Regions from separate parts of the Collimonas rhizosphaerae genome, predicted to be linked through region 1. Evidence: predicted binding sites of a transcription regulator. Region 1 holds the regulator's gene; each other region holds the start of a gene.

Region 1 (5,871 bases):
ACCGATGGCGACCTGCGGCGGCTGATCGAACAGGTGCAGGATTTCACCAAGCTCACGATCGCCGACGTCATGCACGCCAACCCGCGCTCCATCGGCCCGGACCAGCTGGCGGTCGACGCGGTGCACATGATGGAGCAATTCCGCATCAACCAGCTGCTGGTCACCGACGCCACTGGCATGCTGGTCGGCGCGCTGCATATCCATGACCTGACGCGCGCCAAGGTAATCTGATGAATATCCAGGCCAAGCACGGCGACAGCACCAACCTCGCCGACCTGACAGCGCGCGCAGCGCGGGTGCGCCTGATGATTTTCGACGTCGACGGCATCCTGACTGACGGCGGCCTGCTGTACGGCGCCGACGGCGAACAGCTCAAGCGCTTTAACGCGCTCGACGGCCACGGCATCAAGCAGTTGCAGCAGAGCGGCGTCGCCACCGCCATCATCAGCGCGCGGCAGTCGGCGATCGTCAGCCGCCGCGCCAGCGACCTTGGCATCGCTCATGTGCAGCAAGGCGTACATGACAAGCACGCGGCATTTGTCAAATTGCTTGCACAGCTGGGACTGGCGCCGGATGCCTGCGGCTTTATCGGCGACGATGTGATCGACTTGCCGATCCTGTCGCAGGTCGGTTTTGCGGTCAGCGTTCCCAACGGCCATCCCGATGTCCGCAGCCGCGTGCACTATGTCACCCAGGCCAGCGGCGGCCACGGCGCCGCGCGTGAAATCTGCGACCTGATCATGCAGGCGCAAAATACCTACGCAGCGACGCTGGCGTCGTACCTGCGCACCACACCGCAGGACATTGCATGAAAAACCTGCGCTCCACCTACCGCTTCCGCTTCCTGCTGCTGCTGATATTGTTCATCTTGCTGGCGCTCGGCAGTTTCTGGCTGGTGCAGGTGATGCACCAGAATACCGAAGACCTGCTGCCGAAGGCGGCGCGCACCGAACCCGATTATTTCGTCGAGCATTTCAATTACGTGCAGATGTCGCCCACCGGGCAGCCGCGCTACAACATTTCCGGCGACCGGCTGACACATAATCCAGGCGACGATTCGTTCGATGTGCAAAAGCCGCTGATCCACAGCCTGGACAAGGAAAAACCGCCGATGAACCTGCGCGCCGACCGCGGCAAGATCGAAGACAACAACAGCAAGGTGCATCTGTACGGCGACGTCAATGCGGACCGGCCGAAGACGCCGCAGGCCGACAATTTCCACTTGAAATCCGAATACCTGCTGCTGCTGCCCGACGACGACGTCATGCAGTCCGACAAACCGGTGGAGCTCACGCTGGGACAATCGGTATTGCATGGCACCGGCATGGATTTCAATAATTCCACGCGTGTACTGAAACTGTTCAGCAAGGTCCACGGCGTGTTTCCGCCCAAACCTCGCTGATCCAGGCAAACAGGCCATTTTATGCACACCGTTCTATCCTTTATCCAGGATTTTTCATGAAACGACTATTTTTCATATCCCTGCTGTTGCTTAGCGCCATAGGCGTGGCGCATGCAGAAAAAGCAGACTCCGAAAAACCGACGCTGATCGATTCCGACCAGCTCACCTATGACGACGTCAAGCAGGTCAATGTCGCTACCGGCAACGTGGTGCTGACGCGCGGTACGCTGCTGATGAAAGCCGACCGCGTGGTGGTGACTACCGATCCGTCCGGCTACCAGTTCGCCACCCTGTACGCAGATCCCGGCAAGCTCGCCACGTTCAAGCAAAAACGCGACGGCGGCCCCGACCTGTGGATCGACGGCCATGCCGAACGCATCGAATACGACGGCAAGACAGAAATCACCAAGCTGTTTTCCAAGGCGCAGATGCGCCGCCTGCAAGGCGACAAACCAACCGACGAAGTGAACGGCGAATTCATTTCCTACGACAGCCGCACTGAATTCTATTCGGTCAACAATACCGTCAACGGCAACAGCCAGGCAGGCGCCGGACGCATACGCGCCGTCATCCAGCCGCGCCCGAAAGCTCCGCAATGACAGCTCCCAGCACCCTGATCGTCAAAGGCCTGCAGAAAAGCTACGGCGCGCGCCAGGTAGTCCACGACGTGTCGCTGACAGTGCATTGCGGCGAAGTGGTCGGCCTGCTGGGCCCCAACGGCGCCGGCAAGACTACTTCTTTCTACATGATCGTCGGCCTGGTGCCGTCGGACGGCGGCGAGATCGACCTCGACGGCGTCGACATTTCACGCTTGCCTATCCACCGGCGTGCAGTGCTCGGCCTGTCGTACCTGCCGCAAGAGGCATCGGTGTTCCGCAAGCTGACGGTGGAAGACAATATCCGCGCCGTGCTGGAACTGCAGCGTCCCAACGGCAAGCCGCTCACCAAGGCTCAAATCGACGAGCAGCTGCAGAAGCTGCTGCACGAGCTGCAAATCGAAAAGCTGCGTGAAAACCAGGCGCTGTCGCTGTCGGGCGGTGAACGCCGGCGGGTCGAAATCGCCCGCGCGCTGGCCACCAATCCCCGCTTCGTCCTGCTGGATGAACCGTTTGCCGGGATCGATCCGATCGCCGTGATCGAGATCCAGCGCATCGTCCGCTTCCTCAAGGAACGCGGCATAGGCGTGCTGATCACCGACCACAATGTGCGCGAAACACTGGGCATCTGCGATCGCGCCTACATCATCAACCAGGGCAGCGTGCTGGCCAGCGGCAGTCCGGACGACATCATCGCCGACGAGTCGGTGCGGCGCGTATACCTGGGCGAGCATTTCCGCATGTAGCTTCATCGAGATATGCCCGAACGGTCGGGGGCAAGGGAATGCGCCGCGCTGCGGCAGCCTGCCCCGAATAAAGAAATACCAGTGAATTGTCTGCACGGAAGCCATGAAACAATCACTCCAGCTACGCACCTCGCAGCATCTTGCGCTGACACCTCAGTTGCAGCAGTCTATCCGGCTGCTGCAATTGTCCACGCTCGAACTGCACCAGGAGCTGGAACAGATCCTGTCGGACAATCCCCTGCTGGAGCGGGTCGACGACCCGCTCGACAATTCCGTACGCTTGCTGGCGGACGGCGCCATCAGCGGCACCGCGTCGACCATGGATGCCCCGGTGGGCGACAGCGAAGTGAGCAGCTCGCCGAGCGAAAGCGAAACCGGGCTGGACACGCCGCCGGCCGCCGAGAGCGGCCCGGAAAGCGGCGACAGCGAATGGAGTTTCGACGATGTCGCGCGCAGTTCAAAAACCCCGGATGACGAAGATGCGCGGCCGCAGCTGGAAGCCCACGAATCCACCTTGCGCGAACATCTGCTGCAGCAGATGCGCGAAACGCTGCACGACTTGCGTGACCGCGCCCTGGTCGAGCTGACCATCGATGCGCTGGACGACAACGGCTACCTGGAAGAATCGCTGGAAGAAATCCTGGAGCGGCTGCCGCCGGAACTGGAAATCGCCATCGAGGAATTATCGACGGCGCTGAAGATGGTGCAGAGTTTCGACCCGGCAGGCGTCGGCGCCCGCAATGCGGCGGAATGCCTGAGCTTGCAGATCAGGCGTTTTATCAAAGTGCCATTTGTCACGCGCCGGCTTGCATTGGCGATCGTGCAAGATCACCTGATGCTTTTTGCGCAACGCGATTTCAATAAAATCAAGAAGGCGCTCGATTGCGACGACGAAGACCTGCGCGAAGCGCAGGCAGTCATCAAGCAGTGCAATCCGCACCCCGGCGCGCCGTTCGCCGCCAACACTTCCGACTACGTCGTGCCCGACGTGATCGTCAGGCGCAGCAAGCAGGGCTGGCAGGTCATGCTCAACAATGACGTCATGCCAAGGCTCAGGGTGAATGTCCTGTATGCCAACATTCTGAAGCAAAGCAAGGGCGACGGCGCGCTCACTTCGCAGCTGCAGGAAGCCAAGTGGCTGATCAAGAATATGCGGCAGCGCTTCGACACCATCCTGCGCGTGGCGCAAGCCATCGTGGAACGCCAGAGGAATTTCTTTTCGCACGGCGCGGTGGCCATGCGGCCGCTTGTGTTGCGTGAAATAGCTGATACACTGGGACTACACGAGAGTACTATTTCTCGTGTAACCACTCAGAAATACATGCTCACTCCCCACGGGATGTTTGAACTGAAGTATTTCTTCGGCAGCCATGTTGCTACTGAGGCAGGTGGAGAGGCTTCCTCAACGGCAATCAGGGCACTCATTAAGCAATTGATAGGAGCGGAAGATACAAAAAATCCTTTCTCTGACAGCAAGATTGCCGACATGCTTGCGGAACAAGGTATGGTGGTAGCCCGCCGCACCGTCGCAAAATATCGCGAAGCACTGAAAATTCCGTCTGTTAATTTACGCAAGGCCTTGTAGTTCTTCTGGTTTGATTGTAAAGCTTACCCTTGCTGTGTCCAGACGAAGCGGGTTTCATTGGTTCTTGCCAGGACTGTCTGTTTTCGGACCGTCCGCCTAAAGATCCTGCGTATCCAGCTCCGGACCGCCAGCAATATTCTTGATAGGAGCGCTGTATGAACTTCACCATCAGTGGGCATCACCTCGAGTTAACCCCTGCCATTCGCGAATACGTACAAAGCAAACTAGAGCGTATCAAACGCCATTTCGACCAGGTCATCGATATCAGCGTGATCCTGACGGTCGACAAGATTACTGAAAAAGAAAAACGCCAAAAAGCGGAAATCAACCTGCGCGTAAAAGGAAAAGATTTGCATGCCGAAAGCATTGCCCACGATCTTTACGCCGCCATCGACGCCCTGATCGACAAGCTCGATCGCCAGGTGATCAAATACAAGGACAAGATGCAAGACCACCAGCATGATGCCATCAAGCACCTGCCGGAAGAACTCCCCGCCGCGACCTGATCCGACCTGCGCGAGCTGTGTGGCTCGCGCCAATAAATGAACAAGGGCGCAGTCAATGCGCCCTTTGTTATTGTCAAACCATATTATTGTTTATCGCTGCGGCGCGTCCTTATTTCAATGCGCCGAACACCTTGCCGATAATCGCGCTGCCGGCGCCGACCGGATCCTGCCGTATCGCTTTCTCTTCGTCGCCGATGATGGTGTACAGGCCGTCCAGCGCACGCTGCGTGACGTAACCTTCAACGGTGCTTTGCTGGGCTGGCACCATGCCGGTCTTGCCGACTTGCCCCATGACCGAATTGTATTGCGCCGACAAGCCGTTGCGGTCGGTCACGCCTTTGACGATAGGCAGGAATTTCTGGCCCAGTTGCGCCGAAGTCTTTGCCTTGAAGAAGTCTGTCACCGAAGTATCGCCGCCGGTCAGGATGTTTTTTGCATCCGTCACCGACATCGATTTCACTGCATTCAACAGCAGCGGCTTGGCCAACGGCACTGCCTGTTCCGCGGCATGGTTCATCGACACCACCAGGTCGTCCAGTTTCTGTCCCTGGCCGGTCATCCTCAAGAGCGGCATGGCTTTATCGAGCACGCTGGGCAAGCCGATCTTGACCTTGTCGTTGTTCAGGAAGCCATTCTCGACGCCCAGTTTGGACACCGCGACATCCGCGCCTTTTTGCAGCGCAGCTTTCAGGCCGCTGCTGGCGTCCTGGTTGCTCAAGTCGCTTAAGGACAAGGCAAGCGCGGCGGAAGCGGTTACTGCCAGGGTCAGGGTCACTGCTGTTTGGTATACGCGGCGCATAACGATCCTCATGAAATGATTGGAAAACGACAAAGTCTACCCTAACTTGTTGCGTTTAGAGCAAGGGACCGGAAATCCCTGTGGTACGCATGTCAGAGATGGCCTTCGTCTACCAGGAACAAACGCCTGTGCTCGCGTATCGCGTAACGGTCGGTCATGCCGGCGATGTAATCGGCGATCGCGCGCGCCTGCGGGCTTGCTCCGGCCGTGCCGGGCTGGCCCAGCTGATAGTCGGGC
Region 2 (5,871 bases), on a different contig from region 1:
TGCTTATCGTATAGACGATTACCTGCCTGACCATGAAAAGGGAGCTTCGGCTCCCTTTTTTATTCTCGTGCACAATCAAGGTCTGGCTGCGGGTGTAGCATCCAGGAGCAGGGGCGGCGCCGACTTTGCAATTTATCTTGCCGTCCCCAGCAGAACCAAGGAAAATACTTGTAACTAGGCAATCACCTGATCTGCCATAACTTTTTATCGTGTCTCGACATATGCCGCTTGAGTTTGCCGCCAAAACGGATATTGGTATGGTGCGAGTACAGAACGAAGACACCGTCGTGGTCGACGATGTCTTGCAGCTGGCGATCCTGGCCGACGGCATGGGCGGCTACAACGCCGGAGAAGTCGCCAGCAGCATCGCCACCGTCGCCATCCAGGAAGAAATCGAAAGCCAGCTGCAGGAGTACCGCCGCCTGCAGAAGCCGGAAGACGAGCTGCCGGTGCGCCTGTGGCTGATGCAGGCTGTGCGCCAGGCCAACAGCACCATCATCAACGCCGCCCGCCGCGAGCCGGAATACCGCGGCATGGGCACCACCCTGGTGGTGGCCTGGTTCGAGCCGCAAGGCAGCCTTGCCATCGCCCATGTCGGCGATTCGCGCGCGTATCGCATCCGCGACGGTTTGCTGGAACAGCTCACGCGCGACCACTCCCTGCTGCAGGAACAGATCGACGCCGGCCTGATCCGCGCCGAAGATGCGCAATTCGCCAACAACCGCAACATTGTCACGCGCGCCGTCGGCATCGATTACCAGCTGGTGGTGGAAGTCCACCAGCACCAGGTGCAGCCCGGCGATCTTTACCTGCTGTGTTCGGATGGATTGTCGGACCGGATCGGCGACAATGATATCTTCAATATTGTCAGCGACGCCCAGGGCGACCTGAAGATGGCATGCACCATGCTTATCAATGCCGCGAACCAATCAGGTGGACAGGATAATGTGTCGGTGATCCTGGTCAGAGTGCCGGAGAACGAATAAGCGTGTTGCGATTGCCGGTGAAAATTGAAGGCAAGCGCGATATGCGGGCCCGCGATATAAATCCCGAAATTTGAGTATCATTGCCCCGAAACAACATTAAACTGGGGGTTTGCTGAAGTATGCAAGACCGATGTATGAGCAACGCCAATACCAGTAGCTGCGGACGTGGCCGGATCTGCAGCATGGTTTTAAATTAACTTACAAATAGCGTTTCCCGAGAGAGATAGGAATGGCGAAGATCATCCTGACCAAAGGCGGCACCGTGATACAAGAGATGACGCTCACCAAAGAGCGCACCACCATCGGCCGCCGCGCCCACAATGACATGGTCATTGATAACCTTGCCATCAGCGGCGAACACGCGGTCATCATCACTATCTACAACGATTCGTTCCTGGAAGACCTCAACAGCACCAACGGCACCCAGGTCAACGGCCATCCGGTCACCAAGCATTTCCTGCAGCATAACGATGTGATCCAGATGGCCAGGTACAAATTGCTGTACCAGGTGGATACGGATGAGGAAATCAAGGACAACCGGCCGAAGATGTTTCCGGTGCCGCGGCCGGATGCGACCATTACCGTGCTGGATGGGCCTAGTGCTGGCAAGGAAATGCTGTTGACCAAGGTCCTCACTACCATCGGCCGTCCTGGCATCCAGGTTGCGATTGTCACGCGCCGTCCTCATGGTTACGAACTGACCCATGTCGAAGGGCAGACTTATACCCGGGTCAATGACACGCCATTAAATGCCGGAGCCCGGCCGCTCAAGGATGAGGATGTGATTGATATTGCCGGGACTTTGATGAAGTTTTCCTGGAAGACTGCTTAACCCCCTCAGTTCTGCCAGGCGCCGGCTGCGCGTCTGGCTTCTCACCTCCGCGAATCTCTTTCGCGCATCTGTAATTTAAGACTATCGCCAATTTCCCATCTGTCGAGAATCGATAACACTGGTTTGTCATCTTGTTAGTGTGTTGATTGCTGGCCGTTGAGGACTTGGGGCAGGACAAATTGCTGCAAGAGTGAAGATGGCATTTTCATAGTTTCTTCATGACAAAATTTGTCAGCGCAACATCGAAAATCTGCCAAATTTCCTCACTTTTCCAGATGCAAATCCGGGAAATCGCGGGATTTTCCACTGGCACAGACATTGCTCTAAGTCATAGGCAGTGAAACCCCTTTTTATCAACCGGAGAAACACATGAAAATGATGCAACGCGCTCAGCGCGGTTTTACCCTGATCGAATTGATGATCGTTGTGGCAATTATCGGTATTCTGGCAGCGATTGCTTTGCCTGCTTACCAAGATTACACAGTTCGCGCTAAGGTTAGTGAAGGTCTGGTCCTTGCTGACACCGTCAAACTGGCTGTTTCCGAGACTTTCCAATCTAATGGCGTTGTTCCAGGAACCAATACAGCTGCTGGCTATACGTTCTCTGGTTCTAAGTATGTGTCCGATATCGAAGTCAGTGGTGCTGGTGTCATCACAATTACATACCAAACAGCTGCTGGCGGTATTACAGCTTTGTCAGGCGCTAATACGCTTGTATTGACTCCTTTCGTTAATAAAAACGCTTTGGTAGCAGGCACTAGCGGCACAATTGATTGGGCTTGTGCTTCGTCGACAAACACAGCGGCAACTGCTCACGGCTTTGCAAGCGGCGTTAATGCCGGTACTCTGCTGCCAAAATACGCACCTGCAGAGTGCCGTTAATATTTGTAGTGTGGCTGCAAGTGGTAATTCGTTAAAAAAGGCGCTGCGGCGCCTTTTTTACTAGATGATTAGATTGGCGAGACGAGGTAATTATATGAATTATTTCAATTTCCGGCGACGAAACCAGCTCGGTTTTACATTGATTGAATTAATGATAGTTGTTGCTATTATTGGTATTCTTGCCTCCGTTGCTTTACCTGCTTATCAGGACTTTACCGTTCGCACGAAAATTAGTGAAGGGCTGGTCTTGGCCGACGATGCAAAGATAGCGGTCGTTAGTGCATTTCAATCTACCGGTTTGGTCCCGACGCAAAATTCAGATACTACATATGGTGGTACAACTACCAAATATGTATCGAGCGTGCAAATTGGTGCCGGAGGTGTGATCACGATTAGTTACAACTACGCGCCGACAGGCATCACCGCTCTGTCAAGTACCACCAATATAATTTTACTAACACCAAACGTTAATAATTTGCCATTGACGGCCAATGCCAGCGGATCAATTGACTGGGCATGTACGTCGGCAACCAAGGCCGCTGCATCTGCGCATTTGCTGGTCGCGAATCTCGGCACCGTACCTCCAAAATATGCACCTGCAGAATGCCGTTGAAGATTTGAACAGCTACGTGAATTTCCCCGATAGCAGCGTCAAATTCAAATGATCCAAGTAATGTTTTCTATTGCTTGCCATATGCAGTCATAGTCAAACTGAAATACGCATTCATAAATAACTCATTGCTCCAAGGAAGTATATGCAGCAAACAATCAAAAAGCGTTTGCAGGCTTTTGCCATACACTTAGCAATTAGTGCACTGATCGGCGCATTTATATTTGCCCTGATTTATTTTGTCTGGTTTCCTTCGCCGTACTTCCTGCTTACCAATGGTCGCGAATTGTTTTTATTGTTGCTGGGATGCGATGTAGTGCTGGGGCCGCTGCTGACCCTGGTTATCTTCAATATCCTGAAGTCGCGACGTGAATTGCGACGCGATTTGATGCTGATCGCTTTCATCCAGCTCGCTGCGTTGGGCTATGGCTTGCATGTGATTTTTGAGGTTCGACCTCTGTATGTCGTTTTTTATGGCGATCAGTTCAATGTGGTGGCGGCGGACGAAGTGACCACAGATCCAAAGTTGAGCGGGACGCCCAAATTGTCGCTGCGCTCGTTGCTAGGGCCGCAGATTGTCGGAGCGAAAATGCCCGATAATAAGGACGAACGCCAGGCGATCCTTTGGTCGTCCGTCGGTGGCGGAGCTGATATTTTTGGCATGCCAAAATACTTTGTGCCTTATCAGCAAATGAAAGACGCAGTGCGCCAGAAGGCTGTTACAGCCCAAGGCTTTGCAGAGCAAAATAAGATCGCTGCATTCAATCTGGCACGCCTTGAGGCCGATTACCGTGCGCAACGCAATCCGGTCGGGTTTGTACCAGTAGTGGTACAGAGCAGATTCAAGTATGCTGCTGGCGTAGTGTCGTTGGCAACAGGGGAGTTGCTGCAAGTGGAGCCGGTAGAAGAGAAAAAATAGCGTATTTGTTTGCCATGGGCAAAAAGAGCTTGCAAGACAGGTGAGCTGGATAGCCAATTAATCGGATTTTTGCGGGAGAAAATGGATGTGGTTCAGCTGGTTTGATGCACGTGAGGAAAAGCAGTTTGGGCAGTCGCTTGCTGCAATCCTGATCGAGAGGCTTTCCCTTGAAGGGCCAGCTCGCAATAACAGGTTAATGGGCAAGAAGCATGATGCGATGCTGCATAACATGATGCAGCAGATAAGCAGCTTCACGCGCGACCGCAAGATGAATACCTACAAGAAAGCCCAGGTCGGCAATGCATTCAAATGGGCATTGAAAGACAAGGGATATGATTCCGAATATGTGGATCAGTTAACCAATTGGCTGATGTTGAAGATCTAGCCTATCCTTGATTTGTTGCAAGCAGCGGCTTGTGCAAACAGGTTTTGCGCAAGTCAAATTTGGCAGAAATGATCGCATATCTGATTGCGTTCGCTGAATCAATAACAATTCTTGAAGAACTACGTTCAAGATTCGCAGCCCTCCGATTTTTCCTCGAGCTCATGTTCAAATCCTTTAAAAATCTGTTTTCCTCGACCGAAAAGAAAGCCGCAGTCGCGGTGCCGCCAGCCGGTGCCGCGGTCGGGCAGGACATAGGCGCTGCCCGTACGGCGCATCTGGTGCGGGGCACCTCGTTTCTTGGCAAGGGAGATGTCCGCAACGCAGAAATGTGCTACCGGCAGGCGTTGGCGATCGACCCGGCGCATGTGTCCCCCTATATAGCTCTGGGATATGTGCTTAGAGAACAGCGGAAATTTGATGAGGCGAATGAAATACTGACGCAAGCGATAGAGCTTGACCCGAAAAATGTCGATGGTCTTTACATGTTGGGGACAATCGCTAAAGAGAACGGCGACAAGAGCGGCGCAATCGATAATTTCAAGAAGGCGCTCGCCGTCAAGCCGGATTTTGAGCCGATATACTGTGACTTGTGTTTGCTGATGTTTGAACAGGGCCAGCACGATGCCGCCAAAGACCTCCTCAGAAAAGGGACTGCAATTTTCCCGCAGAATCCCGACATCCATCACTACCTGGGAAATTTATATTCCATGGAGGGCAATCAAGATGCGGCGATTGCCTCCTATAAGAAAACCTTGGCTATTAAACCGGAGTTTGCGGAAGCGCTCAGCAATCTCGGCAACGCGCTGCAGGCAGGAGGGCAGGTCGAAGATGCCGTGGCCAGCTATCGGGCCGCACACGCCCTCAGGCCCGATTACGTTCCGGCTTTCACCAGCATGCTGTTGGCAATGCAGTACCACGCCGCATATACACAAACGGAAGTGTTTGCCGAGCACCGGCGTTTCGCGCAATTGTATGAGTCGCCGCTGAAATCGCGTTGGCCGCGGCATCGGAATACGCGTGACCCGAACAAGCGGCTCAAGATCGGTTATGTGTCCGGAGATTTTCGCAATCATTCCGTAGCGTTTTTCATTGAGCCTGTACTGAATACGCACGACAAGTCGCAGTTTGAAATCTTCGCTTATTACAATTATGTGATACACGATGACGTCACCAAGCGCCTGAGCCTGAAGATGGACCATTGGCTGTCTTGTGCCGGCATGTCGGACGACCAGCTTGCCGAGCGTATCGCCGCTGACG
Region 3 (5,871 bases), on a different contig from region 1:
AAGAATTTTTCTTGAGATTTTCATTAGTCTGTTTGCGAGCCGATTTTTCCTGCCTTGGCATTACGGGACGGTAGTTAAATGGGGTCAGAGTTTTTTTTCGCGCCTTTTGCGAAAATTACTCTGACCCCATTTAACGGGCTACGGAGTACGTTCGGTGGCGTGCGATGTCCTTCGTTCGGTGTTATCTAAAACGTTCACTGCTCCGTGGGTACAAGCCGGGGGCGGCCCGGCAGCCGCTCACTTTCTTTGCTTCGCCCCTAGCCGGGCGCCAAAAAGTAAGCAAAGAAAGGCGACCGCAAAGCCGTTGCCTTCCCTTCGGTCAGGTCCCCAAATCCGGCGCGTGCCAGCCGGGTGGGGGACAAACTCGCCTTCGGCTCAAACATGTCCCCCACAATTCCCGGCTGGCACGCGCCGGATTTGGCAACGTCCCAATGCGGAATTCAAAAGCAACGGCAACGTCAAAAGCAACTCCAACGTCAAAAGCAACTCCAACGTCAAAAGCAACCCCAACGTCAAAAACAACTACAACAGCAACGTCAAAACCAACAGCCTTGATGCCGCTACGGTCAGAGTTTTTGCTTGCTTTCGTTGCCTGGGATGTACGGGCTCCAAGGCTGTGCGCGGATTGTGGTCTTGGTTTTGTTGACTACGTTGAATTGGCCGTCAGCCTTGATTTCGCCGATCATTACCGGCTTGTGCAGGTGATGGTTGGTGGCGTCCATTTCCAGTTCATAGCCAGACGGGGCCTTGAATTTCTGGCCGGACATGGCGGCGATCACTTTGTCGGTGTCGGTGGACTTGGCTTTTTCCACGGCCTGTTTCCACATGTAGATGCCGACATAGGTCGCTTCCATCGGATCGTTGGTGACTACGGTGCTGGCGTTCGGCAGTTTCTTGGCGACGGCGTAGGCTTTCCATTTCTTGATGAAGGCGGTGTTGACCGGGTTTTTCACCGACTCGAAATAATTCCATGCGGCCAGGTGGCCGACCAGCGGCTTGGCGTCGACGCCGCGCAATTCTTCTTCACCGACCGAGAACGCTACCACCGGCACGTCCGTGGCTTTCAGGCCGGCATTGCCCAGTTCCTTGTAGAACGGCACATTGGAATCGCCGTTGATGGTCGAGATCACTGCAGTCTTGCCGCCGGCGGAAAATTTCTTGATGTTGGCGACGATGGTCTGGTAATCGGAGTGGCCGAACGGCGTGTAGACTTCGTCGATATCCGTATCCTTCACGCCCTTGCTGTGCAGGAAGGAGCGCAGGATCTTGTTGGTGGTGCGCGGGTAGACATAGTCGGTGCCGAGCAGGACGAAGCGCTTGGCGCCGCCGCCTTCTTTCGACATCAGGTATTCGGTGGCCGGGATCGCTTGCTGGTTAGGCGCGGCGCCGGTGTAGAACACGTTCTTCTCCAGCTCTTCGCCTTCATACTGCACCGGATAGAACAGCAGGCTGTTGAGTTCCTTGAAGACCGGCAGCACCGATTTGCGCGAAACCGAGGTCCAGCAGCCGAACACCACCGACACCTTGTCCTGCGAAATCAGCTGGCGCGCCTTTTCGGCGAACAGCGGCCAGTTGGAAGCCGGGTCGACCACCACCGGCTCCAGTTGCTTGCCCATCACGCCGCCGTTGGCGTTGATCTCTTCGATCGCCATCAGGGCCACATCCTTCAGCGAGGTTTCAGAGATCGCCATGGTGCCCGACAGCGAATGCAGGATGCCTACCTTGATGGTGTCCGCGGCAAATGCAGACGGCAGCCAGGAGCTGGCGGCCAGGGCGAAAGCGCCGAGTGCGGTAGCTTTCAGAAGGGTGCGACGTGACATGAATTTCTCCTCCGGTTATGAGCGATAAAAAACAGAAAAAGCACGAGCAAAGAAAGCCTGCGGCAAACCTGGTGCGGGGATGCGCCGATTACACAATGGCATTAGCAGAATGCATGCCAGAGAGGCGGGACGGCGCCATGCGCCGGATTCGGGGAGAACGACTTGAATCTGAAGCAATATTGACGCCGGCGAGACGCGCGGCGCCCATATTTGGTGAGAGGGGATTTTGGTGCAGGATAAGCGCACCAGCATGGTGCTGCGCTATGCGGCGACCCTGGGGCCGCCGCAAAAAACGATACCGGTTGGTGCGGAAAACCCGGAACTGGCTGGCCGGTTCCGGGATTGATTCAGGGAACGATGGTGGTGAACAGGTAAACCGCAAAAATCACCAGGTGCACCGTGCCTTGCATGACCGTGGTGCGGCCGGTGCCGAGCGACAGCGTGGCGACGATGAAAGACAGCAGCAGCAGCACGGTGGATTTGACGTCCAGGCCGAGCGACAGGGTCCAGCCGGTGGTGAGCGAAACGATGGCAACCGCCGGAATGGTCAGGCCGATGCTGGCCAGCGCCGAACCCAGCGCCAGGTTGAGGCTGGTCTGCAGGCGGTTGGCGCGCGCCGCGCGCACCGCGGCCAGTCCCTCCGGCAGCAGCACCACGGCGGCAATGATGATGCCGACCAGGGTCTTGGGCGCGCCGACGCTCGCCACCGCGGTTTCCAGGGCCGGCGCCAGCGATTTCGCCAGCAGCACCACCGCTCCCAGGCAAATCAGCAGCAAGCCGCCGCTGAGCGCGGCCACCTTGGCCGATGGCGGCGCCGCGTGGACATCTTCATCGTTGACAGCTTCTTCCGGCAAGAAGTAATCGCGATGGCGCACGGTCTGCACCAGCACGAAGGTGCCGTACAGTATCAGCGAGATGACGGCGATGAACGCCAGCTGGCTGGGACTGTAGAACGGGCCCGCGGCGCTCGAGGTGTAGTTGGGCAGCACCAGCGTCAGCACCGCGATCGCCGCCAGCGTCGCCAGCGAAGCGCTCACGCCCAGCAAGCCGAAACTCTGTTCCTTGTGGCGGCTGGCGCCGACCAGCAGGCAGATGCCGACGATGCCGTTGAGGATGATCATGATGGCGGCAAATACGGTATCGCGCGCCAGGCCCGTGGTTTCTTCGCCGCCGGCCAGCATCAGCGAGACGATCAGCGCCACTTCGATCAGGGTCACCGCCAGCGCCAGCACCAGCGTGCCGTAAGGTTCGCCGACCCGGTGCGCGACGACCTCGGCGTGGTACACCGCCGCCAGCACGCTGCCGAGCAAGCCGATCACCAGCAATATCGTGTAAAAACCGCCTGGATTAAAGCTCGCGCCGCCGAGCAGGAGCCAGCCGGCGACCGGAGCGGCAATGGACCATATGGGGAGTGCAGGGGAAATTTTCATAAGGCGATTGGACACGCATCAAGCATTTTTTGCAAGTATTGCGTGGAAATCGGCCGCCGGTAAGGACAGAGCGTCTCATCTCACCAGGCCCAGCAGCCGGGATTTGCCGCGCACGGCCGATTCCGGCTGCGCGCTCTTGCCGGCAACCGGCACCGTCATCAGTTTTTCCAGCGCCCTGGCCAGCTTGACCCGGCCCGCCGCTGACATCCGTGTCATCGGCAGCCGCAGTTCGTCCTGTATCTGGCCTTGCATGGCCAGCGCTGCCTTTACCGGACCAGGATTCGGTTCCGAGAACAGCAGCTGGATCATCGGCAGCAGCTGCTTGAACAGGGCGCGCGCCGAACCGAGCTGGGCGGCGCGCACCAGTTCGAACAAATGCACAAACAGGTCGGGCCGTATGTGCGCCGCGGCGGAAATCGCGCCGTGCCCGCCCAGGCAGAGCATATTGAACAGCAAGGAATCGTCGCCGCACAGGACACGCAGGCTGGTACGGTTGATCAGTTCCATGGTTTGGGCCAGGTTGCCGCTGCTTTCCTTGATCGCCACGATATTGGCATGCTGTTCCAGCGCGCTCACGGTAGCGACATCGATATTGACGCCGGTCCTGGCCGGGATGTTGTACAGGACCAGCGGGCTCTCGGCGACTGCGGCCAGCGCTTCGAAATGCAGGCGTATGCCTTCTTGCGACGGCCGCACATAGGACGGCGCCGAAACCAGGAAAGCGGCCGGGCGCAAGGCGTTCAGGCGCTCGATTTTCTCGGTCACCGCGCGCGTGTCGCTGCCGCCGATGCCCATCGCCACCGGACAGCGGTCTTGCACCGCTTCCATCACGCCGCACAGCAGCTTGTCTTGTTCATGCTCGTTCAGGGTGGCGGCTTCGCCGGTGGTGCCGCATGCCACCAGGCCATGCACGCCGGCAGCGGATAGATTCAGGGCCAGTTGCTGCGCGCCGTAGAGATCAAGCTTGCCCTGGCGGAAAGGCGTGACGAGGGGAACCCAGATGCCTTCAAAAATGGACATGATGTTCTGTTTTCAGTAGAGGTTGGAATGATGTGGGGGCAGTAGCCATGCTCATGCCGGCAGCAATGGCGTGATGCGGCCGAATTCTGCCTGCGGCAAGGCGCGCATGATGTTGCCGATGACGGCGTCGATCGAGCCCTTGCTCAGGCACAGCCAGAATTTCATCTTGCTGGCGTGATCGACCGGCTTGACGCGCATGTAGATCATCAGGTCGCCGCAGGTGCCGACGATGATGCGGCGCAGCTCGGCGACCGAGGCGGCATCCACGGTGATGCGCATCATGAAATCTTTGTGGGTCGGGAGAGTCGGCTGGCGATACGAATGCGAAGAGAAGGGCAAGGCAGGGGCCTGGATTTTTTTCGAGACGGCAGCGGGAAGCGAAGAGAAGCGCCATGCTGCTGGAATTACCTGATTCATAGAAGGTATCTACTGGTCGTTTAGGTGACTACAGGTTAGCAGGCGGGACGTAAAGATTCTCTAAAAAGGACTGGCGGGCTTGTAAACGAGGCGTAAAAACTGCTGCGCTGCCCGTGCTCGATGCCGGTTCAGGCTACGCTGTTTTTTGCAGACAGGTATTTGCTCGGGGAGACGCCCAGCGAGCGCCGGAACATGGCGATGAATGCACTCAGGCTGTCATACCCGAGATCAAGCGCGATGCCGGTCACCGGCTGTCCCGCCATCAGCAGTTCCAGGGCGCGCATCAGCCGTGCACGCTGGCGCCATTCGGAAAACGGCATGCCGGTTTCGGCGGCGAAGCGACGGCTCAACGTCCTGGGCGCAATCGCAGCCCATTCAGCCCATTGCTGCAGGCTGCGCTGGTCCGCCGGATTGTCGGCCAGGGCCTGGGCGATTTTTTTCAGGCGGCGTTCCGCCGGCAGCGGCAACGCCAGTCTTGCGCGCGGCAGGCTGGCGATTTCATCGAGGATGACGGCCAGTACGCGCGCTTGCATTGCATCGGGCATGAGGGCATCGGACCAGCTTGCGGCTCGCAACACGGCTGCCCGCAGCAGGCCAGAGACTTGCAGCACCAGCGCTTGCCGCGGGAGACCGGCACAGGCGGCGGGCGCGACATAAACGCTCCAGCCGTCGAAGGGGCCGTGCGAGCGCAGGCTGTGCGGCTGATGGCCCGGGATCCAGACGGCGTGGCTGGGCGGCACCACCAGCCGTTCGTCGCCGGTATCGATGCTGAGCAAACCGCCGGTCGCAGCGATCAGCTGGCCGCGCGCATGGCTATGGAGCGGCGTGGCGCGGAAATCGTCGCTGCGGCAATGCACCGCGATGACTTGCGGTCCGGCTTGGCCGTCGGCGCGGGCGGGATCGAGCAGGGTTTGTGGTTTGGCTTGCATGCGACATATTATGGCTTAACGACGCAAGCCAGGCCATTTCTTGCGTCGCATACTGGGGCTCCTTTCTTAATGGAGCACAACCATGCGAGCAGAAGACCTACTTCCAAACCACTTCGATAGCGGCGATTTCAACGGCACCGTCGTGCGCAAGGGCACTGTCGGCGCCTTTCTGGCCAATGCCCGGACCTTCCTGGATCCGTCGGCGGCGCCGGGCCGCCGCCAGGAAGCGGAGCAGCACATGGCCGAGGCGCTTGC

What was found. Region 1 encodes sigma-54, which starts transcription at its own class of promoters, with help from an activator protein. Its sites were predicted from a motif close to TGGCANGNAANCTGCTTT; they were not measured.
Region 2: the regulator sigma-54 is predicted to act here: its motif matches at 2,126-2,143, upstream of V8G57_RS14145 (pilin).
Region 3: the regulator sigma-54 is predicted to act here: its motif matches at 1,922-1,939, upstream of urtA (urea ABC transporter substrate-binding protein).

What each region holds. Positions count from the first base shown of each region.
Region 1 covers NZ_JBANDC010000004.1:281,643-287,513, forward strand. Annotated here, with positions in the region: gene V8G57_RS07605 (KpsF/GutQ family sugar-phosphate isomerase) at 1-231, shown strand, start outside; gene V8G57_RS07610 (KdsC family phosphatase) at 231-812, shown strand; gene lptC (LPS export ABC transporter periplasmic protein LptC) at 809-1,402, shown strand; gene lptA (lipopolysaccharide transport periplasmic protein LptA) at 1,459-2,001, shown strand; gene lptB (LPS export ABC transporter ATP-binding protein) at 1,998-2,744, shown strand; gene V8G57_RS07630 (RNA polymerase factor sigma-54) at 2,848-4,329, shown strand; gene hpf (ribosome hibernation-promoting factor, HPF/YfiA family) at 4,485-4,835, shown strand; gene V8G57_RS07640 (DUF4197 domain-containing protein) at 4,945-5,634, opposite strand; gene V8G57_RS07645 (deoxyguanosinetriphosphate triphosphohydrolase) at 5,727-5,871, opposite strand, start outside.
Region 2 covers NZ_JBANDC010000009.1:30,694-36,564, reverse strand. Annotated here, with positions in the region: gene V8G57_RS14155 (Stp1/IreP family PP2C-type Ser/Thr phosphatase) at 222-986, shown strand; gene V8G57_RS14150 (FHA domain-containing protein) at 1,216-1,818, shown strand; gene V8G57_RS14145 (pilin) at 2,194-2,700, shown strand; gene V8G57_RS14140 (pilin) at 2,795-3,313, shown strand; gene tfpZ (TfpX/TfpZ family type IV pilin accessory protein) at 3,456-4,229, shown strand; gene V8G57_RS14130 (hypothetical protein) at 4,315-4,614, shown strand; gene V8G57_RS14125 (O-linked N-acetylglucosamine transferase, SPINDLY family protein) at 4,683-5,871, shown strand, end outside.
Region 3 covers NZ_JBANDC010000011.1:44,302-50,172, reverse strand. Annotated here, with positions in the region: gene urtB (urea ABC transporter permease subunit UrtB) at 1-24, opposite strand, end outside; gene urtA (urea ABC transporter substrate-binding protein) at 567-1,820, opposite strand; gene V8G57_RS16370 (calcium:cation antiporter) at 2,168-3,250, opposite strand; gene dapA (4-hydroxy-tetrahydrodipicolinate synthase) at 3,326-4,270, opposite strand; gene V8G57_RS16360 (hypothetical protein) at 4,322-4,687, opposite strand; gene V8G57_RS16355 (AraC family transcriptional regulator) at 4,816-5,616, opposite strand; gene V8G57_RS16350 (hypothetical protein) at 5,699-5,871, shown strand, end outside.